3 regions of the Alteromonas sp. Mac1 genome follow, and region 3 is predicted to be linked to each of the others. Evidence: predicted binding sites of a transcription regulator. Region 3 holds the regulator's gene; each other region holds the start of a gene.

Region 1 (8,343 bases), 1.7 Mb from region 3:
ACAACGAAATTCGTTGAGGTAACCCTTTCTCACAAATACCGTGTGAAAACCGAAGATGGCACCATGGCGGGTGGTCCCATGTACTACATGGACAGACGCTTAAACATGAAATGGTTAGCGGTAGCTTTCGCCATTGCCACTGTAGTGAGTTCATTCGGAACAGGTAACTTGCCGCAAAGTAACGGTATTGCGCAAAGTATTGAAGCCACGTTTGGTTTCGAGCCTTGGGCAGTAGGTAGCGTGCTAGGTATTTTACTTGCGCTTGTTATCCTTGGTGGTATTCAACGCATTGCTGCCTTTACTGCGCGAGTCGTGCCGGTAATGGCGGTTATTTACCTTATTGGTGCGTTAGCGGTAATTTTCGCGAACGTTGAAAATATTATTCCTTCTTTCACTGCGGTAGTTAAAGATGCATTTACAGGGTCTGCGGCTGCAGGGGGCTTCTTAGGGGCGTCACTTGCGTATGCATTTAATCGTGGTGTAAACCGTGGTTTGTTCTCGAACGAAGCGGGTCAAGGTTCTGCACCTATTGCTCATGCTGCGGCGAAAACCAAAGAGCCAGCGTCTGAAGGTATGGTGTCGCTACTTGAACCTTTCATCGATACCATCATTATCTGTACGGTGACTGGTTTGGTTATCTTGTCTTCTGGTGTATGGAAAGAAAAGCATGAAAACGTATTTGACCGTTCAGACATGTTCTTCGTTCAAGGCCAATATGATGACAGCGATCAGGCCGATGTCGATAAACTTTACGGTTACCTGAACGATGTAAAAGGTAACGAGATAAAAGCGTACACAGGTAGCATCACTGTAGTAAACGGTACTGCGGTTAGCGATGGTTTTACCTTGTTAAATTCACGCTCAGTTGCTGAAGATGTTAAATACAACATTGGTAGCGAAGACTTGTTTACCGGTACGCTAAAAATCGAAGAGGGTAAACCAGTACGAGACAACCTAGAAGTAAGCGGTAAATCATTGGTGCACTCAGCTGCGCTAACGACCATTGCCTTTACACGCGGATATTTCGGTAACTTCGGCCAATACATAGTGTCCATCGGGCTTATGCTGTTTGCGTTCTCAACTGCTATTGCGTGGTCGTATTACGGTGACAGGGCGATGACCTACTTGCTCGGCCCCCGCTCGGTAATGCCATATCGTGTTATTTACGTAGCTGGCTTTGTGTGGGCTGCCTTTTCTGATACCACATTAGTATGGGCACTGTCGGCAGTGGCCATTGTGGTAATGACTTTACCTAACCTATTTGGTATTGTGCTGCTCAGTAAAGAAATGAAAGAAACCGTTAATGATTATTGGTCTAGACATAAAAAATAATCGTTAGTGTGAATGGGTGTGTAAGCCAACGTGGTAGCCTTTTAAGTTTGGCTTTCACACCACAAATTCAATTAAATTATATTAATGCTCATCTGCCTTTGAATAGGCTTTGCAATACGCATTTCAATACGTAAAATACTCACCTCTAAAACCAATGCTACCTGGTTATTTTCGCATCATTCCTACAGGAGCAAATTATGGCACTCGTTGACTGCCCATCGTGCAATAAAAAAACGTCTGACAAAGCAAAAATATGCCCGCATTGTGATTTCAAAATAGGCGATGCTTCCTCAGAAGATATTGAACGTAAGAAAAATCTACAAAAATTCAAAAAGTTACAGAGCATTCAAAATCAATCGCTTATTGCCATGATCATATTTGTGGCGGGATTCGGTTTTATGTATTGGGGCGGAACAAGACCCGGCGACTTGCAACATAATCTCGCTATTGTAGCCAGTATTGCAGGCTTCGTGTGGTATCTTGTCAACCGCGTAAGAATTGTACTTATTAAACGATTCCGTTCATGAATATAGAAGTATTACTAAATAGTATGACGCCAGAGGTGTACGAACGTCTGCGTCAATCGGTGGAAACCGGTAAATGGCTTGATGGTACGCCGTTAAGTGAAGACCAGAAAGCCAGCTGCATGCAAGCAGTTATGCTGTATCAAGCAAAAATTGAGAAATCGTCGGAACATATGACGGTAAATGAAAGCGGCGAAATAGTGCATAAAAGTAAATCAGATTTTAAACGTGCACTTTCCAAGCAAGAAGATGATAACAACACTATAGCGCGGTTTAAACAGGATGATATTTAGTCGGTTCTTTGCTCCTTCTCACACCAGTCAGAATCCCGAAAAAAGACTGGAAGCCATTCAAAACCTGTCACCGGAAAAGCCTACAGACAAAACAATTTTACATGAATTGGCATTTAACGATGCCAATGCTGATGTCAGCCTTGCAGCCTTAAGCAAATTAAATACTTTTGTATTGTGGCTTAAAATGTCACAAAGCGCGCAACATGCGAAAGTGAAAAAAATTGCTGAACGCACCGTTGAAGCCGCATTGATGGGGCAGGGTGATGTCAATATAAACGCGAATGAAAAAGCTTCATTCTTGCGCGAAAGTGCCAATGGTGAATTAATTCAGACCGTGTTGGTTAATGACGCAAGTTTGTTGGCAGACAAAAGCTTAGTAATGACATTGCTTCACAAAGTCGATAAGCCTGCTTTTACTCAAACCATTTTTCTTCAACATGCAGATAACGCACTGCAACAGGCTATTTTAGCCACAATTGAAGATAGTAGTGTGCTACAAAAGCTGGAAAAGAAATGCCGAGATAATGCTATTCACGGTGCTATCGTTGCAAAACTTCAGCTATTAAAAGCGCAAGCTGAAAAGCCTATTGAGTTAATGCGACGTGTTACTTTATGTTTGTCTAAGTACCAAGCGTTGGTAGATAAATCAGATGTTGAAGATATTGATAAGCGCCAAGTTAAATTGTTAGGTGAATATAACGACTTAATGTTAGATGCATCGATATTAAGTGCAGAAGATAAGACGGCAATAGACGCTAAGTTCTCGCGTATTAACGAAAAAGTAATACGCCACTTATCGCGTATTCGACCTGAGTGGGAAGCGCAAAAAGCGGCAAAAGAAAAAGCTGATATAGAAGCTCTCTGTAAGCAGCATTTATCGCATGCTACCACGCAAGTTAATTGGCTTTATGGTGAGCGTTTATGCGAGGCGACTCTTGCTGATGTAGCGGTGGTTAATGAATCGGTACGCGCGTTAGAAGTAAGTGCTGATCACATGGCTTCATTAGGTGGCAGCGCCAAACTGCTTGATGAAGTTCGAGCTGGCATTGCGGCATTAAACAACAGTTTAGAAGCTTTTTCGATGCAACAGCAGTACGGCCAAAAACTTTTGATTTGTTTGTCTCAAGTGGAATCCCTTGCAGAAGAATCTAAGCAGCTGGCGGCAGGTACGCCTATTGAACCAGCAAAAAGTGCCCAAGACGCTAAAGAAAAAGGTGAAAAAGAACAAACTACTGATGTGTCAAAAGCTGCAAGCACTGATGCAACTGAAAGTGCCTCTGTTGAAGACCAAGCTATTCAAAACAAAGCCATTCAAGATCAAGATTTTGAAGACAAGAACGTTAGCCAGAAAACGCCAGAATCGATTGAGGCTGAATTTAAAGCGTTAAGTGAAAAGTATCATAATTTACGCAATGAACTCATTTCAGTACCAAGCGCCCTTAATAAGCGCTGGCATGCAGCTTCGCGCGTTTTCAGTCAGAAAAAACAAGCTAAAAAAGCAGAAGTAGACCACGCGCTTCGTCAGTGCAGAAAACAAATCAGTGTGGTTGATAACTTGATTGCCCAAGGTAAGTACCGCGCGGCTATTACCAAGTTTGAAAAGCTATCTGCAAGCTTCGAATCTATGCCTGAGAATGTGAAAAAACAATTGGCTAAGCGTTTTGAGAAAACCGCTGAAGATATTGCTCACCTTGAAGGCTGGCAAGATTATATCGCGGCGCCTAGAAAACCTGCACTGGTAGAAGAAGCTCAAGCATTAGCGGCTAGCCCTGTTGAAGATATTAAAGAGCGCGGTGAAGCAATTCGTTATTTACGCCAGCAGTGGCTTTCGTTAGGCGCTGGTAGCGACGATGACACACAACAAAGTGCTTTCGACGCTGCATTAGAACTTGCGTTTCAACCTTGTCGCGAACATTACGCAGCATTGGATGCAGAGCGTGAGAAAGCGCTTAAAGCTCGTCAGGCATTGATTGATCAAGTTGCCGCCATCGATTTGTCACAAGACGAAGCTGTGCTGGCAAAAGTGTTCGATAGAACCGTTAAACAATGGCATGAGTGTGGGCAAGTTGAAAAGCGTGATTACGAGTCGTTAAAGCAACGTTGGAATAAAACCATTAGCCCGCTGCAAACGAAAGTGAACCAGTGGCATGGGATGAATAAAAAAGCAAAGCAGGAACTCGTTGCTCAAGCATCAGCGCTGTCAGCACAAGAGGATATTGCTAGTGCCACTGAAACAGCGCAGCAGTTGCAACACAATTGGAAATCCATAGGCCATGCCGGTAAGCGTGATGAAAGCCGATTATGGCGTGAGTTTCGCCTAGCGAATGATGCATTGTTTGGACGCTTAAAAGAGCAGCGTAAGGCACAGTCATCTGCATTTGATGAAACCTTAAATACCCTTTTTACTCAGTTAAATGCCATTGACTCGGAATCTGATGAATCAACGATTGCTAGTTCAATTCAGGATATTGAAACGCGAGCGAAAGATTTGCCTGGTGCAATGCGTGCAAAACTTGATAAGAAAATAACCGTTATTCAAAAGCAACAGCAAACACGTGCTCAGCAGCGCCACGTACGTAAAGTACAGCAGCGTGCTCAATCGGTTATTTCAGTGTTAAGCGAAAGTTTGAGGGCAGGCGATTTTACTAGCATCAGTGATGATGACGCTGACCTACTAGGAAAGCGTTGGAAGTCTGCGTTGTCTAAACCTACACCTGTTCAACAAAGTCGTCATTGGCTAACCGTTGCTTTGGAAGCGGCTACTGATATACCAAGCCCCCAAAGCGATAGCAGTATGCGAACCAATGTACAGCTAACCATGATGACAGCGAAACTAGAGAAAGGTGAGAGCCTATCTCCTGCGCAGTTGTTGGAAGATTGGATTGCGCATGGCAAAGTCGATGACCAAGAGACGCATTTACTTGAACGAGTAGTGAATGTATTGGATAACAACCCAGAGGTGGTTGCTTAAAATGAAAAGCCAAGTTGAGTTTGGTTTTGCCAGTGAAATGACGGCATATCGTTTTATCAACACGGTCAAACACATGGATGTTGATTCACTTGTCGTGAAGTTTGGACGCAGTGATCGTCACGTGTTGGTATCTTACCGTTATGCGGTAGCTGAGTTTGATAGAACGTTGTCAGAGTTAGACGATTTAGCGCGAGAGCTTGGCGGGGAAGAAGTATAAAAAAAGCTGATGGACAAAGTCCATCAGCTTTTCTCGTGATAAAGCGTGAATTAACAGTCTTTATCTTCGGCGTTTGCGCCTTCTTTAACATCTTCACAAGCATCTTCTACTGCGTTGCCTGCGTCTGTTACAATTTCGTCTAGCTCTTCACCAGCGTTTTCTGCTTCACCGTCACCGCATGCGGCAAGTGTTAGTGCGAATGTACCAGCTGCTAAAAGTTTCAATAATGATTTCTGTGAGATCATGTCCGTTCTCCTGTTTCCTAAAAGTATCTTAAAGATATTGAAAGTATCTAAAAGCGTAATAAATTTATGCTCGTGGTGACCGACCGCGTAAGGCATTCGCGACTAGTGAAATGACTAGTAAGGCGATGAACACAAAGAATAAAAATTGTGCGATACCTGTTGCTGCACCTGCGATGCCGCCAAAACCAAAAACTGCTGCAATAATGGCGATAATGAAAAAAGTAATTGCCCAACCTAACATAGCTAAATCCTCTTTTTGCTCCGTTACTGACATAGATACTAATGCGAACTCCGTGCCTAAATGGTAAGCTTATGATTTAAATGGTTTTAATCTTATTTTGTGCTACTTTTGGCTAATGGATTCTTCGTAGGGTAAACAAGGTTTACAGAGCATTTGCACTTTTTACATGGCCGAGGCAGGTAGGAAGCAAAGAAGCATTCACGATTTGCAGATGCTACTATCACTTTTTAACTCTCGTTATTCTAAAGGGCGCGAAATGGCAAAAACTCACTCCGCATTTATAGGTTTAATGCAACGGGCAAGAAATGTGAAACGATGGCCCTTGATGGCACAGTTTCAAGAAGAGATGTTGTCCACACATATCTACGAAGCCTCTATGGTAGCGCATATGTTAGGCGCAATAGCTGCGGATGTGTTTAACGAAGATGTTGACCCTGACCGAGTTGCTGCTATGGCTATATTTCATGAAGGTAGTGAAATTGCGGGTATGAGTGATATTCCAAGCCCGGTTAAATACCACGATCCTGAAACTACTGCGGCTATTAAAAAGTTAGAGCGTAGGTTTGAGGCTATGCTGATTCAAACCTTGCCTGAGCCGCTACAGAAGCGCTACCAGCCTTTAATAGAACAAGATAAAGATGATATTCACGTTCGACTTGCTAAAGCCGCTGATGTGCTATGTGCGTATCTTAAATGTGATTATGAGTTGTCGAAATCCAATTCAGAGTTTTCAAATGCCATGGACGAAATGGAAGTGCAATTGAAGCAGTACCGAGAAAGATTTCAGTCAGTAGAGTACTTTTGCAAAGTATTCTTAGAAGATGCCAAGGGTACCTTGGACGAACAAACTAAAGATCTTGATTGGGTAGAACGAGCCAATACATTACATTTAGATTCAGAGCAAAATTAAACGAAATCATATATAGCTTCGAGGGCTTAAAACAAAACGACCGCCATTTGGCGGTCGTGTTATCAAAACTTACGTATTTCTGTTCGAACCATGCCTATTTAGCGTTATCAGCCTGGTTAGCAAGAATTTCTTCAACAGACATCACGTTTTTCCCTAAACTACCTTGGGTATTGCTCATTCTTACCAGAATAGAAAAGTAAACGTCGTTAATCTGTGTCTGCGTCACCGTGTTTTGCCCCTGACCTGGCACGGGCTGTGCCACCTCGGTACATCCTGACATAGTGCATTGCTGATTGGTGGCAAACGGTTGGGGTTCATCTGTATTGTGGGTTACTGCTCTGGCCATGACGGGCTTTTTATCAACATCAGTTTTGACGATAGCCAACCATTCATAATTATGTTTTTTTGCAAGTTCAGCGGCTCTTCGCAACGCGAATTGCTGAATAACATCCGCAGGTGTGCGATCTGTGGCTTTAAATAATACTCGATATTCATTGTCGGTTAATTGAACGCTAGAGTACCCGTATCCTTCTTTAGTGACCGCTGATTTATAAGGTGTTGGTGAGGCGATAGGGGTGGTGGTGCAAGCGGTAACAAATAAACTGCATGCTAAAGCCGCTATTTTCATTTTTGTTGGTAGGCGCATGGTAATTCCTAGTATTAATTGTAGTGACTATTATTTTAGGAACGAAAGTGCGGTGGTGCGCACGAAAGTCATAATAGCTTGATTTCTTTTGCTCTTGGGGGCGTCAGTTTTTATGCCCTTGTAAGCCCCTGCAGCAACAATACCTAATAATACTTCAGGTTTGCCCATTAGCAGTCGACAGTCTCGCTTCGCCTCTTCAAACGATTCTTCAGCGTGGTGTTTTTGAGCTAGGTAATTATGTTGGCACTGCCTAATGTCCTCCAAGTTCTTTTTCAGAAAAATATTCATGATAAGTGCTCCTTAGTTTTAGACTCACGGACGGCAATTCCGTTTGCTGCTATTTAGTTAAAGACTGCATTAACGTGCTAAGCCGCTTTATATTAATAAAACGGAATGCACTTTGCGCATGCATAAATGCGATAACACTCAATACACTATTAACGAGTAACAATATAACCATAATAAGTAATGCAGGCATACCAGCATGATGCATCGCTAACCCAATACATGAATTGAGCAAAATCCAGCAAAAACCACCTAATGCAAATGCGGTAAGTGCGCCAAATATGCTGACAAAAATAGATTTGGTAATGAGTTGAAGTTCAGCGTTAACCAAGTCGATTAAGGCAAAACCTTGATATTTCTTTTGCGTGAAAAGCGCTTTAAAAGAAGAAAGCGCCTCTTCAAAAGCAATGTCTGGGGGAATGTCGTTAGACGACTCGGATGAAGCGCCGTTTGTGCGTTGCTGGTGAATGCGAAATGTCGCCTGACTTCTCGGAGAAGTCAGGCGAAACGGATTTTCGCTGCTCAGCGTGTATGTGGCACTACGAAAATCTGGTAGAGGCTGCATGCTTTATTTCTTGCGAAATAATGAAGTAACTAACATACCTGCTGCGAAGGCCATACCAGCAGTTGCTAATGGGTTCTCAATAGCGTACTTACGTACACCAGAGGCCTGCCATTT
Region 2 (8,343 bases), 1.4 Mb from region 3:
TTGAGTTATTGTTGTTCAGGCTTAATGGCCGTCAACGCTTTGGTATCAACGTGTTTAAAGTACGTGAAGTGCTCCAGTGCCCACCACTGACTTCAATGCCAAAGTTGAACTCGTTAGTTCGCGGAGTAGCACATATTCGTGGGCAAACTATTTCTGTCATCGATTTAAGCATGGCGACGGGTGGCAAGCGTATTGAAGATTTATCAAACGCGTTTATCGTTATTGCTGAATACAACCGTTCTGTACAAGGGTTTTTAGTGGGCGCTGTTGAGCGCATCATTAATACTAACTGGGATGCCATCATGCCGCCTCCTCAAGGGACAGGTCGAGCGAGTTACTTAACTGCTGTTACTGAAGTAGAAAACGAATTAATTGAAATTCTCGACGTAGAAAAAATCCTCAATGAAATTTCACCGCTTAATGCAGAAGTAAGCGCTGATGTTGCTGAAGGGCTTTCTACGGAAGGTAAAGAAGACAAAATTATCTTCATTGCTGACGATTCGGCTGTGGCAAGAAATCAAGTTAAAAAAGCGCTAACCTCACTTGGGTTAGAAATTGAGCTGGCAAAGAATGGTTTAGAAGCGTTAAACCGCTTGAAGGAAATCGCTGAAGAATATGGCGATATCACCAAGCGAATTGGGGTGCTAGTGTCTGACATAGAAATGCCAGAGATGGACGGTTATACCCTTACGGCGGAAATTAAAAATACACCTGAACTTCAAAAGCTTCATGTTGTACTTCACACATCTTTAAGTGGTGTATTCAATCAAGCCATGGTTCAGAAAGTGGGAGCGGATGACTTTATTGCGAAATTTCACCCCGATGAACTAGCAACAGCAGTTCAGAAGTGGTTAATGACGGATTGTGAGTAACGGAGCGGTAGGGGTTGGATAATAAAAATGTGTCGCCGGCAAGCTATGAAAAGTTTCGGCACTTCCTCGAGAAACAATGCGGAATAGTACTCGGGGAAAACAAGCAATATCTTGTAAGAAGCAGGCTTGCGTCTTTGTTATATAAGCATGACTATGACAATACTGATGCGCTTATTGATGTGGTTGTAAAGGGTTACGATCGTAACCTTTTGCAAAGCGTCATCGATGCGATGACCACAAATGAAACGTTGTGGTTTAGAGATACCTATCCATTTGAGTTGCTACAACGCGATTTACTTCCTCAACTAGCAACTAAAAATCAAAAGCTTAGAATTTGGAGTGCAGCTTGTTCGTCTGGACAAGAGCCTTACTCTATTGCTATGTCCATACTAGAGTTTCAAAAACAGCGACCAGGATTGCTTAGGCAAGGAGTTGAAATTATAGCTACTGACCTTTCTTCTGAAATGCTAAATAAGTGTAGCCAAGGGCTATATGATGAACTTTCGCTTGCGAGAGGTTTATCGCCACAACGTAGGGCTATGTTTTTCCAGCCTCATGAAAGCGGTCAAATGCAGGTTAAGCCAGAAGTGCGCAAAATGGTTTCATTCAGAAGTTTGAATTTATTAACCTCCTATGCAGCACTTGGCCGCTTTGACATCGTTTTTTGCCGCAATGTGCTGATTTATTTTTCGGCAGATGTAAAACAAAAGATACTGCAACAAATTGCCGGACAGCTGCAACCTGCCGGTGTCCTTTTCCTTGGCGCGTCTGAATCTATCAGTGCGGCAAGCGATACATATGCCATGATTAAATGTAATCCTGGCTTGTACTACCAAAAGAAATAAACATATAACGTACTGAATTTCATGTAATAGTTCAGATTTCCCCCGTTTCTTTTCTCTTTTTTATACAGTGCCAATCTTCAGGTTGGCATCTGCCTTGCTAGTAAAACTCTATAATAGTTAATTCGTCATTCTTTATTCACGACGTTTTTTCGGAATTTCGCAACTAGGAGTTTTCAATATGGCCATTAATCTCGACAAGTTAGTCGGGTTTCATCAGTCGGCGTTAGCAATACGCACCGACAGAATGGAAGTCATTTCTGGAAACCTAGCGAACGCCAATACCCCTGGTTATAAAGCTAAAGACATCGACTTTAACAAAGCGATGGAGTCAGCCATGAGCGCCCAAGAAGGGCAGCACAAATTGGGTGGTGGCAGCTTAGCAAGAACACATGATAAACACATAGGTGGCGATATGTCGTCGGTAGCATCAAATTTTGAAATGCAATACCGCATACCCACTCAACCGGATACCGGAGACGGCAATACGGTGGAAGTGCAAGCAGAACGTAACCGCTTTTTAGATAACGGTTTACGCTATCAAGCCACACTTGAGTTTATTAACGGTAAAGTCAAAGGTATGAAAAAAGCCCTTAGTTCTGGAGGCCAGTAATCATGAGCTTATTTAATGTGATGTCAATTTCCAGTACCGGTATGGAAGCTGAAAATGTTCGTTTAAACACCACTGCTAGTAACATTGCTAACGCGAACTCGGTAAGCAGTAGTTATAACGAAACGTATCGTGCAAGACACCCTGTGTTTGCCGCTGAGTTACAGCGAGCCATGGGCGATCAAAGTAAGGGTGTGGGTGTTGAAGTTAAGGGAATTGTAGAAAGCGATGCGCCATTGCAAGTTGAGTATGCCCCGCATAACCCAATGGCTGACGAAGAGGGTTATATCTATAAGCCGAACGTAAACATCGTTGAAGAAATGGCAAATATGATGTCGGCGTCAAAAGCCTATGAAACCAACGTTCAGGTTGCTGATACCACCAAACGGATATTCCGTCGGGTACTGCAGCTAGGACAAGGGCAATAAGTTGCCGCATAGGTAATGTGAGGAAAATACTGTGACCACAATTAACAACACTACTGGCCTGAACAACGAACTCTACTGGCAAGAAGAGACGGTTCCGGTTGTCGATGGAACAGAGCAACAGCTTTCGCAAGAAGACTTTTTTGCCATGTTAACTGAGCAATTAGCGAATCAGGATCCTACTAAACCTGTAGATAATGATCAGATGGTAGCGCAAATGACATCATTCACTATGGCTGACGGTATTTCTCAGTTGAATGATAAGTTCGAGTCATTCGCCGCCTCGATGACATCTAATCAGGCATTGCAAGCATCCAGCTTAATAGGCCAGAACGTGTTAGTGCAGGGCAACGTAGGGCACATGTCTAGCGACGCTGCTGGGGTCTCGGGTGTTGTGGTTAATGAGCAGAGTGTACAAAACATGACGATCACCGTTGAAAATCAATACGGTGAAGTGATTAAGACCATTGATGCTGGCACACAAGCCGCTGGCAACATTCAATTTGAATGGGATGGCAAGGATACCCAAGGCAACGATATGCCAGCGGGCGACTACGTAATTAGTGCTACAGGCGAATTAAACGGTGAAGGCGTTCAATTGAATACTGCCATTAATCGTCATGTAGGAAGTGTTAGCTTGGCCGGCAGCGGTCAGGGCGTAATTTTAAATTTAGATGGCGAAGTCAGCATTAGTCTTGACGACGTTATTCAAATCGGCAGTTAGCAGGAGAAAGAAGCATGTCTTTTAATATTGCACTAAGTGGCGTAGCTGCCGCACAAAAAGATTTAGATGTAACCGCGAATAACATCGCAAACGTGAATACTGTTGGCTTTAAAGAGTCTCGAGCTGAATTCGGCGACGTGTACGCCACATCATTATTGGCTGGAAGTAAAACCAAGGTGGGCGACGGTGTTTTGACACAAGACGTAGCCCAGCAGTTTTCACAAGGTAGCTTACAGTTTACCAATACTGCACTTGATTTAGCGATTACTGGTAATGGTTTCTTTGCTACTGTTCCTGATGAAACCTCACGAGACTTCTCGTTTACTCGTGCCGGTCAATTCAAGTTAGATGATGACAACTATGTGGTTAACAGTAACGGCGACTTACTTTTAGGTTTCCCCGTTAACTCAGACTCTACCAGTTCATCGGTTGCATTAAGTACTACAGAGCCAGTTCAAATCCCAGATTCATCAGGTTCTCCAGCGCAAACCTCAGAAGTTGATATTCGTATGAACTTACCTGCAGGTGATCAAGGGTTAGATCCAGCTGCATTTGACCCACAAGATCCACTTACCTACAACGCGGCAACCTCGGTAACGGTTTATGATTCACTAGGCGACAGCCACGTGATGACGTATTACTTCGTTAAAGATGTGGCGGCAGACAATGAATGGTATGTGGCGACAGCGGTAGACGATCAACTTACTGATTTAGTGAATTCTACCGGTACTGATTCCGACCCTACTACAGCGGTAAACTCGTTGGGTACTAACACAGGTAACGGTGTTACAGCAGCTAAACTTGTGTTTTCTCAAGGTGGTGACTTTATTGGTATTGAATCACCAGATGGCATTCAAACTACCGACTATAAATTAACGACTGAAGCGCTTGGTTCTGCTTTATCAAACGGCGCGGATGCGACACAGCAAATTGGTATCGATTTCAACTTAGACCCTTCAAATGCGACTACTGTTGAGCCTACGCAATACGCATCAGCATTCGAAGTTACGTCATTAGAGCAAGATGGTTTGCCAGTTGGTCGATTAACAGGTATTGATATCGGTCCAGATGGTTTGGTTCGAGCGACGTTCTCAAACGGTACGTCAGAGCCCATCGTGCGTGTGGCCCTAGTGAGATTTGCCAATGAGCAGGGCTTAACCCAGCAAAGCAGCACTGAGTGGAAAGAAAGTATTCTCTCTGGTGAAGCATTAGCGGGTGAAGCAACTACCGGTACATTTGGTGAAATTAACTCATCAGCGCTAGAGCAAGCTAACGTAAACCTAACCACTGAGCTTATCGATATGATTATTGCACAGCGGAACTTCCAGGCTAACTCTCGAGCACTTGAAGTGAATAATTCACTTAACCAGACTATCCTGAACATCCGATAAACAGTGATGTTTAACTAAAAAAAGCCGCAACTTTGTTGCGGTTTTTTTGTATCCACTTCTTATTTGTGCATGTTGGCACTGGGATTGCAAAACCTGTATATGGTTTAACCAGAGTCAAAAGTCAGTCATGGACAAACTTCTCTACATTGCTGCCAGTGGTGCATCTCAAGACCTTCTAGGTACTGGGCTTCGTGCCAATAACTTGGCTAACGCGCAAACAACTGGGTTTAGAGCTCAGTTAGAACAGGCAAGGTCAATGCCTGCCTACGGCGAAGGTTTGCCGTCTCGCGTTTTTTCAATGACCGAAAGTCCGTCAAACAACTATGAATCGGGCCCCATGATTCAAACAGGTCGTGATTTAGATGTTGCTATACAAGGCGATGGTTGGTTTGCCGTTCAGGATGACAATGGCCAAGAAGCCTATTCTCGTGACGGTAACTTCAAGTTAGGTGACGACGGTATTTTGACAGATGTGCACAATCGCCCAGTTTTAGGTGATAACGGTCCAATTTTCCTTCCTGTACCACTGGATAATCTAGATATCGGTATGGACGGCACCTTGTCAATGAGACAGCTAGGTGCGCCCGAAAATGTCATTGAAGATGTTGGCAGGCTGAAATTGGTTAAGCCGAACTATGCTGATATGGAACGAGGCACTGATGGTTTATTTCGAATGGAAGACGGCACGGTAGCTCCAGCAAGCGCTGGTGTAAAAGTGATGTCTGGCATGTTGGAAGGCTCGAACGTGAATGCCGTTGATGAAATGGTCAACATGATAAGCCTGCAGCGCCACTATGAGCTTCAAGTGAAGATGATGAAGCAAGCTGACGAGCTAGATTCTCGCGGCAACCAGTTACTACGTATTCTATAGATTAGTTAACAATTTCGTTATACGAACTTAAAAGGTTAGGAGGTCGCCATGCACCCAGCATTGTGGATAAGTAAAACAGGTCTTGATGCCGCACAAACAGATGTCGCCGTGGTATCGAACAACCTGGCTAACGCATCAACGGTAGGCTTTAAAAAAGACAGAGCAATTTTTGAAGACTTGCTTTATCAAAATATAAACCAACCTGGTGGCCGTTCATCAGCTGATACCGAATTACCGTCTGGCCTTATGTTAGGTTCTGGTTCAAAGGTGGTATCAACACAAAAAGCGCATACCCAAGGTAACTTATTAACCACAGATAACGCATTGGATATGTCTATTCAAGGGCGCGGTTACTTTGAAATATTACAGCCTGACGGCACCATTGCCTATTCAAGAAATGGTCAGTTTTCAATGAACGACCAAGGTCAAATAGTGACTTCTGGCGCTGGCTTTTTATTACAACCTGAAGTGGCTATTCCAGAGGATGCGCAGCAAATTACCATTTCACAAGACGGTGAAATTAGCGTGTCGATTCGTGGTCAAGCAGAGCCGCAAGTGCTTGGGCAAATGAACCTTTCAGACTTTATTAACCCAACTGGCCTCCAGCCTATTGGGCAGAACCTTTACGTTGAAACCGCATCAAGCGGGGCGCCTATTCAGGGTGTACCAGGCCTTCAAGGTATAGGCACTATTGCACAGGGTACGTTGGAAACCTCTAACGTGAATGTGACCGAAGAGCTGGTTAATTTGATTGAAAGTCAACGTTTGTACGAGATGAACTCGAAAGTGATTTCATCGGTGGATCAGATGCTTGGACAAGTCATTCAGCAACTTTAGTGAGTAATGTTATGCGAATTATCGGACTCTTTCTTTCAGTGGCAATTTTGGCAGGTTGTGCAAGCACTAACCAGCCACCGGTTCAAGCAAACGACCCGTCGTTTGCTCCAGTGGTTCCTGATTATCCTCGCGAGAAGATTGTAGAAGATGGTTCGCTGTTCCGCTCTTATATGGCTAATAGCTTATATTCAGATATGACGGCTAGACGGGTTGGCGACATTATTACCATAACGTTAAGTGAAAATACCAACGCGAGTAAATCAGCGGGTACATCTACATCAAAAGACACCACGGTTGATTTAGATACAATCACTGGATTAGGCGGGCAAGCGTTAAATATTGGCGGCCAATCTGTTCAGCTTGGCGTTAGTTCTTCAAACGACTTCGCAGGTGATGCCGCAACAAATCAAAGTAATAGTTTATCGGGAAATATCTCGGTCACCGTAGTGGAAGTGCTGCCCAATGACAATTTGGTTATTCGCGGCGAAAAGTGGCTTACCTTAAATCATGGCGACGAATATATTCGTTTAACGGGCATTATTCGCTTATCTGACATTAGCCCCGAAAATGAAGTGCTATCGACCAAAATCGCCAACGCCAGAATTCAATACAGCGGAACGGGCTCATTTGCCAGTGCGCAAGAGAAAGGCTGGCTAACGAAGTTTTTCACATCATCATGGTGGCCGCTTTAAGCGGGGCTAGGAGAATCATTATGCGTTTGTTTTCAGTGGTACTTATCGCATTAACATTGGTGTTGTCTAACAATGCTAATGCACAACGCATCAAAGACTTGGCAAGTATCCAAGGGGTGAGAAGTAACCAATTAGTAGGTTATGGTCTAGTGGTAGGTTTACCTGGCACCGGCGAGCAAAGTCCTTTCACCGAGCAAAGCTTCCGTACCATGTTAAGTAACTTCGGTATTAGCTTAGACTCCAACACCAAACCGAAAATTAAGAACGTGGCAGCCGTGGCTGTTCACGCAGAATTGCCGGCTTTTACTAAGCCAGGGCAAACCATTGATATTACCGTGTCGTCAGTAGGTGAAGCGAGTAGTTTGCAAGGCGGCACGCTTCTACAAACGTTTCTTCGCGGGGTAGATGGCAAAGTGTATGCAGTAGCGCAAGGTAGCTTGGTAGTGAGTGGCTTTGGTGCTCAAGGTGGCGATGGTTCGCGAATTGTGGTGAATACGCCTACTGTTGGTCGTATTCCAAATGGTGCCATGGTTGAGCAAACCGTACCAAGCGGTTTTGCCAATGGCGATTCACTAACACTGAACTTGCATTACCCTGATTTTTCAACAGCAAAGGCATTAGCTGATGTGATTAATGAGCGATTAGGCGCACAGCCAGAAAAAGGGTATTCCATAGCAACGCCCATTGATGCCGCGTCAGTACGTGTATCAGCGCCACGAGATGTTGGTCAGCGAGTGGGCTTTTTGGCCACACTAGAAAATTTTGAATTCACGCCGGCTGATGCGCCTGCGCGGGTTGTCATCAATAGTCGTACCGGTACGATTGTGATTGGTCGAGACGTGCGTTTACTGCCAGCCGCTATTACCCATGGTGGATTAACGGTGACAATTTCAGAAAACCAACAAGTTACCCAACCTAATGCGTTTGCAGATGGTGAAACGGTGGTAACGACACAGTCGATTGTAGATGTGGATTTATCAGATAGTCGCATGTTTTCTTTTGAACCTGGGGTGACTCTCGATCAGCTAGTGCGAGCTGTCAACGAAGTCGGTGCAGCACCAGGCGACTTAATGGCTATC
Region 3 (8,343 bases):
TCGCATCGGCTTTCTTATCGCCTTTAACCAGCACGATTTTAGCGTCAAATTGATTGGCTAATTGAACCAACTGGGTGGCGGCGCGGGCATGTAAGCCCAACTTATTGACGATAGTAAGTGTTTTTTCAATAGTCATTACTGGTTTAACTCGCGGTGGCGAATTTGAACATCTGGGTGCATTTCGCCAAAGGTTTTCGCTAACGATTGCGCAATAAATACTGAGCGGTGCTGACCGCCAGTACACCCAATCGCAATGGTGACATAACTACGGTTATTGCGTTCCAAATGTGGCAGCCATGTGGTTATTAAGTTCTGAATTTGCCAAATAAATTTTGTCACAACAGGCTGAGAGCCCAAAAACACTTCTACAGGAGCGTCTAAGCCAGTTAAGTGCTTTAAATCTGGTTCCCAATGGGGGTTGGGTAGAAAGCGGGCGTCAAATACATAGTCGGCATCTTTAGGTATGCCGTGCTTGAAGCCAAACGATTCAAACACCAATACCAAACGAGAGCTTTTCTTACCTAGAATTCGCTCGCGAATAAGTTCTGCGAGTTGATGAATGGTGAGCTTATCTGTATCAATATACAAATCGGCGCGCTCAACAATAGGCGCAAGTAAATCTGATTCGGCTTTTATCGACTCAGATAAGGATTTGTTGAGCTTGGCTAACGGGTGAAGTCGGCGTGTTTCACTGAAACGCTTCACCAGCACATCGTCGCTGGCGTCGATATACACAATGGTCATAGACCAAGACGAGGGTAGGTAATCTAAAATCTCTACCAAGTCGGCTGGATTTTTTGGCAGGTTTCTTACATCAATACTTACCGCGACTTGGTCATATTCATCAACCACAGTATGGGTAAGGGTAGGGAGAAGGTTAACCGGAATATTATCTACGCAATAGTAGCCTAAGTCTTCAAGGGCACGTAGCGCAACTGATTTTCCTGAACCGGATCGACCACTGATAATAATCAGTTTCACCTGCATTTCTCCCTTTAAAATATGGTGCTGTGCTTTATTGGCTTAAAGCCGTAATAATGTCGTCACTGGTGGAGGCCCGCCTAATGGCTTTCACCGTTTCTTTATCACTTAGTTTACCGGCAACGGTAGCAAGTGTTTGTAAGTGACCTTCTGTTTTCTCTTCAGGCACTAACAAGGCAAAGAATATATCTACGGGTTGATCGTCAAGCGCATCAAAATCGATGGCAGGGTTACTGGTTACAATAATGGCGATAACGTGTTCTAAACCCGGTAATCGACCGTGAGGCAATGCAATGCCATTGCCAATACCCGTACTTCCCATTCGTTCACGGGCAAGTAGGCTAGCTAACACTGTGGCCTGATCGATGTCGGGATTATTTTTAGCGGCAATGTCGCTAATAATCTCTAAAATACGTTTTTTACTATTACATTGAACCGCACACTCGGTGCGGTCCAAACTTACTATGGCTTGAATTTCCATACTAATATTTAGTGCTTTTTCAGCTTTTCCTTATGCTTGATAACTTGCCTGTCGAGCTTGTCGATCATGCTATCTATCGCCGCATACATGTCTGTATTATGAGATGAAGCAAACACTTCTGCGCCGCTAAGGTGCATGGTGGCTTCGGCTTTTTGATTGAGTTTTTCGACGTTCAGGATGACATGCACATTAGATATGTGGTCAAAGTGACGCTCTAGTTTGCTGAACTTAGTATCGACATAGCTACGCAAAGAGTCAGTAATTTCGACATGATGACCGGTAAGGTTGATTTGCATATTTCGTCTTCCTTAAATTATCAAGGCCTTTAGATAAGGCTTTTGCGTTGGTTTGACGGCGGAATCGATAATGATTCCCGGTATTTTGCTATTGTTCGCCGGGCAACTTTAATGCCTTGTTCGGCCAACAATTGAGCAATCTTGCTATCGCTTAATGGCTTGCTGGGCGTTTCCGCTGCCACAAGCTTTTTAATTAACGCGCGAATAGCGGTAGATGAACACTCACCACCAGATTCCGTTGCCACGTGACTAGAGAAGAAATACTTCAATTCGAAAATGCCACGTGGGGTATGCATATACTTTTGCGTGGTGACACGTGAAATGGTGGATTCATGCATATCTACCATTTCTGCGACATCATTTAGCACCATTGGTTTCATCATTTCTGGGCCGTGCTCGAAAAAGCCCATTTGTTGCTGCACAATACAGTTCGCTACTTTCATCAAGGTGTCATTTCTTGACTCAAGGCTTTTTATAAACCATTTGGCTTCTTGCATGTGTGAGCGAATAAATTGCGAATCGCTGCTGTTTTTAGAGCGTCTGCTCATGGCAGCATATTGCTGATTTACGCTTAATTTAGGCAGGCTATCGGGGTTAAGTTCCACCACCCAACGGCCATTCTTTTTGTTTACCGAAACATCAGGAATAACGTATTCCGGCTCTTTGGTAATTAATGCACTACCTGGACGAGGATTCAACGTTTGCAATAAGCGCATGGCTTCGCGAAGTTGATCTTCTTTCAAACGGCTCTTGCGCATTAACGTACGGTAGTCTTTGCTGCTAAGTAGGTCTGAATACTCGTTGATAAGCTGTCTTGCTTCAGTAAGCCATGGCGTGTCGTCTGAGAACTGGCGAAGCTGCACAAGCAAACACTCTTGCGGAGTACGTGAACCTGAACCGATAGGGTCGAACATTTGAATACGTTTTAGTACGCATTCAACTTCGTCCATTTCAACCAATTCTTCAACATCGTCGGAATTCACTGACTCTAAAATCTGTTCAATGGGTACGTTGAGGTAACCAGATTCATCAATTGAGTCGATAATGGCGGTAGCAATTGCGCGGTCGGTATCTGAAAACGGGGTTAAACGCATCTGCCAAAGCAAATGGTCTTGAATATTGTCGGTAGTTTCACCCTGAAACAGTTGGTCGTCATCATTATTAGAGGGACCTGGAGCGGGTGCAGATGAGGCCGAGTAATACTCGTCCCATGTGCTATCAATTGGCAATTCGTCGGGAAGGTCGTTCTTTTCAAGCGCGTCTCCTGCTTCTAAAGAATCGCTAGATGCAGTAGGAGCTGCTTCTACAGAAGGGTCATCTCCATCCATGTTGTTTTTCTCAACAGGGTGGTCATCGCCGCCTTCTTCAACTTCTAAAAGTGGGTTTGAGTCTAGTGCTTCCTGAATCTCTTGCTGCAGGTCGAGCGTAGACAACTGCAGCAGCTTGATTGCCTGCTGCAACTGCGGTGTCATGGTAAGTTGTTGACTGAACTTTAGCTGTAAAGATGGTTTCATCTACGTCTTATTTTTAAACTCTTGTTGTGAATATACCCGTACTTAAAACTGAAAATGACAATTCGGTTACAGTAACTATAGCCTGAATTGTTCTCCTAGGTATACATCCCTTACTTTCTGATTACTTAAAACTTGTTCTGCCGTCCCTTGCGCGATGAGTTCGCCTTGGCTCACAATATACGCTTTCTCACACACATCCAGTGTTTCTCTTACGTTGTGATCGGTGATTAGGATTCCAATTCCTCTGTCACGAAGATGTTGGATAATCTTCTTTATATCATTAACCGATATAGGATCAACACCAGCAAATGGCTCATCAAGCAAAATAAATTGCGGATCAGCGGCTAAAGCTCGCGCGATTTCTACTCGGCGACGTTCACCACCGGATAAACTCATACCCGTACTATTACGTATATGGTTGATATTAAATTCATCAAGTAGCGCATCGGCTTCTTGTTCTTGCTCTGCTGAACTTAACCCTTTACGGGTTTGTAAGATAGCCATGATGTTCTCAAACACCGTCAATTTTCTAAAAATCGAGGCTTCTTGCGGCAAATATCCAATTCCGCGGCGTGCACGTTCATGCATGGGCTCGTGGGTTAATTCGCTGTCATCAATGCTGATTTTGCCCTTATCAAGGGGCACTAAGCCAACAATCATGTAGAAGGTAGTGGTTTTACCGGCACCATTTGGGCCGAGTAATCCAACGATTTGCCCAGTCGATACTGATAAGCTTACATCGCGAACCACCTGACGTGCTTTATACGCCTTTGCAAGGCTCTGTGCGCTCAACGTTGCCATTATTAGTTATCGCCTTCGTTATTCGATGACGCTTTACGTATTGCCTCAGGCGTAAATACGGTAGTTACTCTGCCACCTTCACCGTCTTTGCCGCCTGTTGCAAGCAATTGTTCTGTAACCATGTCAAAGGTAATCTTGTCGCCTTGTACTTTACTGGTGTCTTGCTGTAATTCAGCACTACCTTGTAAAGAAATAGTTCGGTTTACCACTTCATAGCGAATTTCATTGGCCTTCGCTGTGACGGTGGCACCGTCTTCAAGTTCTTGCGAGTAGCTGGCTGGTTTGCCGCGAGCAACGAATATCTCTCGTCCATCACCTTCGCTGGCAATAACTTCAACTTCATCGGCATTTATTACCAAAGAACCTTGGGTAATTCGTACATCATCTTTAAACAATGAGGTTTTATTTTTGCCGTCAACAAATTGCGATTTCGAGTCGACTTTAATGGGTTTGTTAAAGTCGCTTTCAGCCGCTATAGCCACAGTAGCGAATAGGCTAACAGCTAGGCTGGTCGCTAATGCTTTAGTGGCTAGGCGAATAAATGGTTTGTACATGGTCTATTAACTCGTATTCCTGGGTACGCAAATTGGCGTTAAACCCATTGCTGTTAATCACATATTGTAAGCCACGTATTTCCACGGGCTGATCAGATGTCATTTGCTTAGTGTACAGGTTTATCTCTATAAACGCTGTGCGTATTGTTCTTACAAAGTCATCGACACTTTGGTTTTCAATAACGACATTATTTTCTAGCTGTATCAATTCGTTATTATACAAAGTACCTTCTGTCGCGGTCACTTCCCACGGAGACTGTGCATCGTCGGTATACAATGTATATCTGGGCTTTTGGAATAAAACAAAGCCCAATTGGTCGTAATGTTCCATCGACGCCGCAAATACTTTGTGATTTAGCTGGCCTTCTTGATTATACAAGGTGGTCGTTAAGTTTTTGGCTTTGTACGCGGGCTTTAATGCATCTAACCCCTGATTAGTCTGCTGGGTAGGATCTTCTTCCATCCAAATCGGAATATACATGGCGGATGCCAATATAAATAACACCGAAATACTCAAGCCTAATCGGTCAAACCCTAATACCTTCATACGCTAGCACCTTGAATGCCGTGCAGTTTGTCGTTTGCTTGAAGTAGAGTGTCACATATTTCACGTACCGCACCGAAGCCACCTGGCAATGCGGTGATCCAGTTCGCTTGTTGGGCAACCGCAGGGTGGGCGTCTTTTACCGCAATTTTTATGTTAGCGTGAGGGTACATGCCGGTATCTGGCATATCGTCACCTACCACCGCCACATGCTCGGGCTTAAGTGATAAGCGAGTCATAAGTTCGGCCAGTGCGTCAGACTTATTTTCTTCACCTTGCACGATGTGTGCAACATTCAGCGCTTTCATTCTATTTTCGACAATGGCAGAGCGCCTGCCCGTAATGACCGCTACCGCTACTCCAGAATTCACGAGCGCTTTAACGCCGTAGCCATCCCTAGTATGAAATGCTTTTAACTCTTCGCCAGCATTACCGAGGTAAATACGGCCATCCGAAAACACACCATCTACATCACACACTAATAATCGAACATGCTTTAACGAGGAATACAAAGCTTCAGGCATAGCGGTATAAAGTGTATTTACGGTTGTTTGGGTGTCGCTCATTATAAAACTCCCGCTTTGAGTAGCATGTGCATGTTGAACGCGCCCACAGGCTTGCGGGTTTCATCCGTTACCATAAGCGCGCTTATCTTATGGGTTTCCATTAAGTTTAGCGCTTCCACGGCGAGTTGCTCTGGCATGGTTGTTTTACCGCCCTTGGTCATCACTTGTGTAACCGTTGCGGTATGCAAGTCTATGCGGGCATCTAAAATACGGCGTAAGTCACCGTCGGTGAAAATTCCAATCAATATACCTTGATTATCGATAACCCCTGTCATACCCAAACCCTTATTGGAAATTTCCAATAGCGCGTCTGCAACCAGGGCGTTTTCGTCTACCAAGGGTAATTCGCTACCCGTCAGCATAATATCGCTTACTTTAAGCAATAGTTTTCTGCCTAAGCTGCCACCAGGGTGGGAAAGCGCAAAATCGTCAGAGGTAAAACCTTTGCGATCAAGTAGCGCGACGGCAAGGGCATCACCCATTACCAGCGTCGCGGTAGTGCTAGAGGTAGGTGCTAAGCCTAAAGAGCACGCTTCTTTTTCTACGCTGATATTTAATACCACGTCTGCGTGCTGGCCTAACGAACTGGTTACGCTATTAGTCATTGCAATAACCGGCACGTTTAAGCGCTTTACGATGGGTAATAGGTTAACGAGCTCTGCGGTTTCACCAGAATTAGAAATAGCGAGTAGCACATCACCTTTGCTTAACATGCCTAAGTCGCCATGGTTAGCTTCGCCTGGATGCATGAAAAACGACGGGGTTCCGGTACTGGCAAGTGTTGCTGCAATCTTGTGCCCGATATGCCCTGATTTACCCATGCCGCATACCACAACCTTGCCTACGCAGTTTTGTAGCAAAGTGCATGCAGTAACAAAGTCATCGTTCATACGAGATGCAAGCGCTGATATTGCCTGCGCTTCTATTTCTATGACGCGCTTAGCTGAAGTGATGAAGCTATTTTCTTGTGACATTACGCAAAAAGCCAAAATTGATAACCAATAAAGCAAGCAATCAATAAGCCGCCATTTCTTCGACTTATTCGACGATTACCCATCAAGGTGAAACTAAATAAGAACAATAATAAAGTTAGCCCAAGCACAACAAACATATCGCGGTTATAAACGTCAGGGTCTAACGCGCCCGGGGAAATTAAGCCCGGCATGCCTAGTACGGCAAGTAAATTGAAAATATTAGAGCCAATAATATTTCCTAAGGCCAAGTCGTCTTCCCCTTTAAGCACACCTGCAATACTGGCAGCCAATTCGGGCAGGCTGGTACCAAGAGCTATAATGGTCAAACCGATAACTAAATCCGACATACCTAGGTACTTGGCTATTTCTACTGCTGAACCTACCAAGAAGTGTGCACTCAGCGGTAGCAATATTAAGCCAACAACAATCCAAAAAATGGCGGAAGAGGTGGGTACATCGTTAGGAATTTCATCTGTCGTCTCACTCACTAACGGGTCTTCTTTGTCTACTTTCATAGACAACCATCCCATTAAGCCTAAAACAATCACGAAGAGGCTGATGAGAATGATGCCTTCCAGGTGAGTAAGTTCGCCATCGAAAAGAAAAGCAACCGCAATGACGGTAATAACAAGTAGGGCAGGGAGTTCACGCTTTAACGTAGAGGAGGCAACAAGAAGCGGTTTAACTAGCGCAGTAATACCAAGCACAAGGGCAATGTTGGTAATGTTTGAGCCTAATGCATTACCTACGGCGGTATTCATATTACCGTTAATAGATGCTGCGGCTGACACCACAATTTCAGGCGCAGACGAACCCATTGCGACAATGGTTAAGCCTATCATCATGGGCGCCATACCAATATTCTTGGCAAACGCTGATGCACCGTAAACAAAACGGTCTGCACTCCAGCTAAGTACAATCAGTCCAACTAAAAAAATGACTACGTTTAAAAGCACAACAACCAGCATAGTTAGGAATTTCACAAGATTGTCGCAAAAACAATGCCATTTGCCTATGGGAACTATCGCTTATTTTAGTAAAGGTGGTATTAAGTGCCCCTTTGATCATGCTTACTGATTGAAAATTATTCGAATTTTCTAAATTCGAATAAATCGAACATAACTTGTAACGTTTTGCTTTTGTGCCGCGCTTGAAAAAGCGTACAATGTCACTTAATTACACTGCTCAGTAAACTTTATCGATTTAACGTACTCAAAGGCATAGAACTTGCCTTGGCATTAGCTGTTATGTAAAGCAGTTATAGAACACTAATAGCGTTAAAGGCGACTTAAGTAGCTTAAATCTTACATCTATAGGAAGTGAGTGATGTGTGTCATTACTTGCTTTGCTGGTATCACTAATTATTCAAGGGTCGATAAATAAAATCGCTATGGACCATTTAGTCGAGATAGACAACCTAACCTTTCGACGCGCAGACCGTGTTATTTACGACGGTATTACGCTGAGCATTCCGAAAGGAAAAATTACGGCCGTAATGGGCCCCAGTGGTATAGGGAAGACCACCTTACTGCGCCTTATAGGCGGGCAATTAACGCCAGATGAAGGTGATATACAGTTTGATGGTGATTCTATTGTCGCCATGAGCCGTAAAGAGCTTTATCAAGCACGTCG

What was found. The regulator sigma-54, encoded in region 3, starts transcription at its own class of promoters, with help from an activator protein. The targets are predictions, from matches to a motif close to GTTGGCACGNNNNTNGNNT.
Region 1: a site for sigma-54 is predicted at 5,865-5,883, ahead of AV939_RS11600 (DUF1328 domain-containing protein). Genes of this name have one in related genera too.
Region 2: a site for sigma-54 is predicted at 4,936-4,954, ahead of AV939_RS10200 (flagellar basal body rod protein FlgF). Genes of this name have one in related genera too.

What each region holds. Positions count from the first base shown of each region.
Region 1 covers NZ_CP013932.1:2,714,517-2,722,859, reverse strand. The annotation lists gene AV939_RS11630 (alanine/glycine:cation symporter family protein) at 1-1,332, shown strand, start outside; gene AV939_RS11625 (zinc ribbon domain-containing protein) at 1,530-1,859, shown strand; gene AV939_RS11620 (YeaC family protein) at 1,856-2,149, shown strand; gene AV939_RS11615 (DUF349 domain-containing protein) at 2,139-5,120, shown strand; gene AV939_RS11610 (hypothetical protein) at 5,122-5,337, shown strand; gene AV939_RS11605 (hypothetical protein) at 5,388-5,582, opposite strand; gene AV939_RS11600 (DUF1328 domain-containing protein) at 5,647-5,823, opposite strand; gene yfbR (5'-deoxynucleotidase) at 6,080-6,733, shown strand; gene AV939_RS11590 (CC0125/CC1285 family lipoprotein) at 6,828-7,379, opposite strand; gene AV939_RS11585 (hypothetical protein) at 7,410-7,667, opposite strand; gene AV939_RS11580 (hypothetical protein) at 7,717-8,229, opposite strand; gene AV939_RS11575 (hypothetical protein) at 8,233-8,343, opposite strand, start outside.
Region 2 covers NZ_CP013932.1:2,386,984-2,395,326, reverse strand. The annotation lists gene AV939_RS10230 (chemotaxis protein CheV) at 1-872, shown strand, start outside; gene AV939_RS10225 (CheR family methyltransferase) at 887-1,717, shown strand; gene flgB (flagellar basal body rod protein FlgB) at 1,896-2,327, shown strand; gene flgC (flagellar basal body rod protein FlgC) at 2,330-2,752, shown strand; gene flgD (flagellar hook assembly protein FlgD) at 2,784-3,473, shown strand; gene flgE (flagellar hook protein FlgE) at 3,488-4,864, shown strand; gene AV939_RS10200 (flagellar basal body rod protein FlgF) at 4,992-5,735, shown strand; gene flgG (flagellar basal-body rod protein FlgG) at 5,784-6,572, shown strand; gene flgH (flagellar basal body L-ring protein FlgH) at 6,584-7,264, shown strand; gene AV939_RS10185 (flagellar basal body P-ring protein FlgI) at 7,285-8,343, shown strand, end outside.
Region 3 covers NZ_CP013932.1:989,761-998,103, forward strand. The annotation lists gene AV939_RS04130 (HPr family phosphocarrier protein) at 1-136, opposite strand, end outside; gene rapZ (RNase adapter RapZ) at 136-981, opposite strand; gene ptsN (PTS IIA-like nitrogen regulatory protein PtsN) at 1,016-1,462, opposite strand; gene hpf (ribosome hibernation promoting factor) at 1,471-1,758, opposite strand; gene AV939_RS04150 (RNA polymerase factor sigma-54) at 1,788-3,272, opposite strand; gene lptB (LPS export ABC transporter ATP-binding protein) at 3,348-4,073, opposite strand; gene lptA (lipopolysaccharide transport periplasmic protein LptA) at 4,076-4,627, opposite strand; gene lptC (LPS export ABC transporter periplasmic protein LptC) at 4,596-5,174, opposite strand; gene kdsC (3-deoxy-manno-octulosonate-8-phosphatase KdsC) at 5,171-5,737, opposite strand; gene AV939_RS04175 (KpsF/GutQ family sugar-phosphate isomerase) at 5,737-6,711, opposite strand; gene AV939_RS04180 (calcium/sodium antiporter) at 6,711-7,667, opposite strand; gene mlaF (phospholipid ABC transporter ATP-binding protein MlaF) at 8,102-8,343, shown strand, end outside.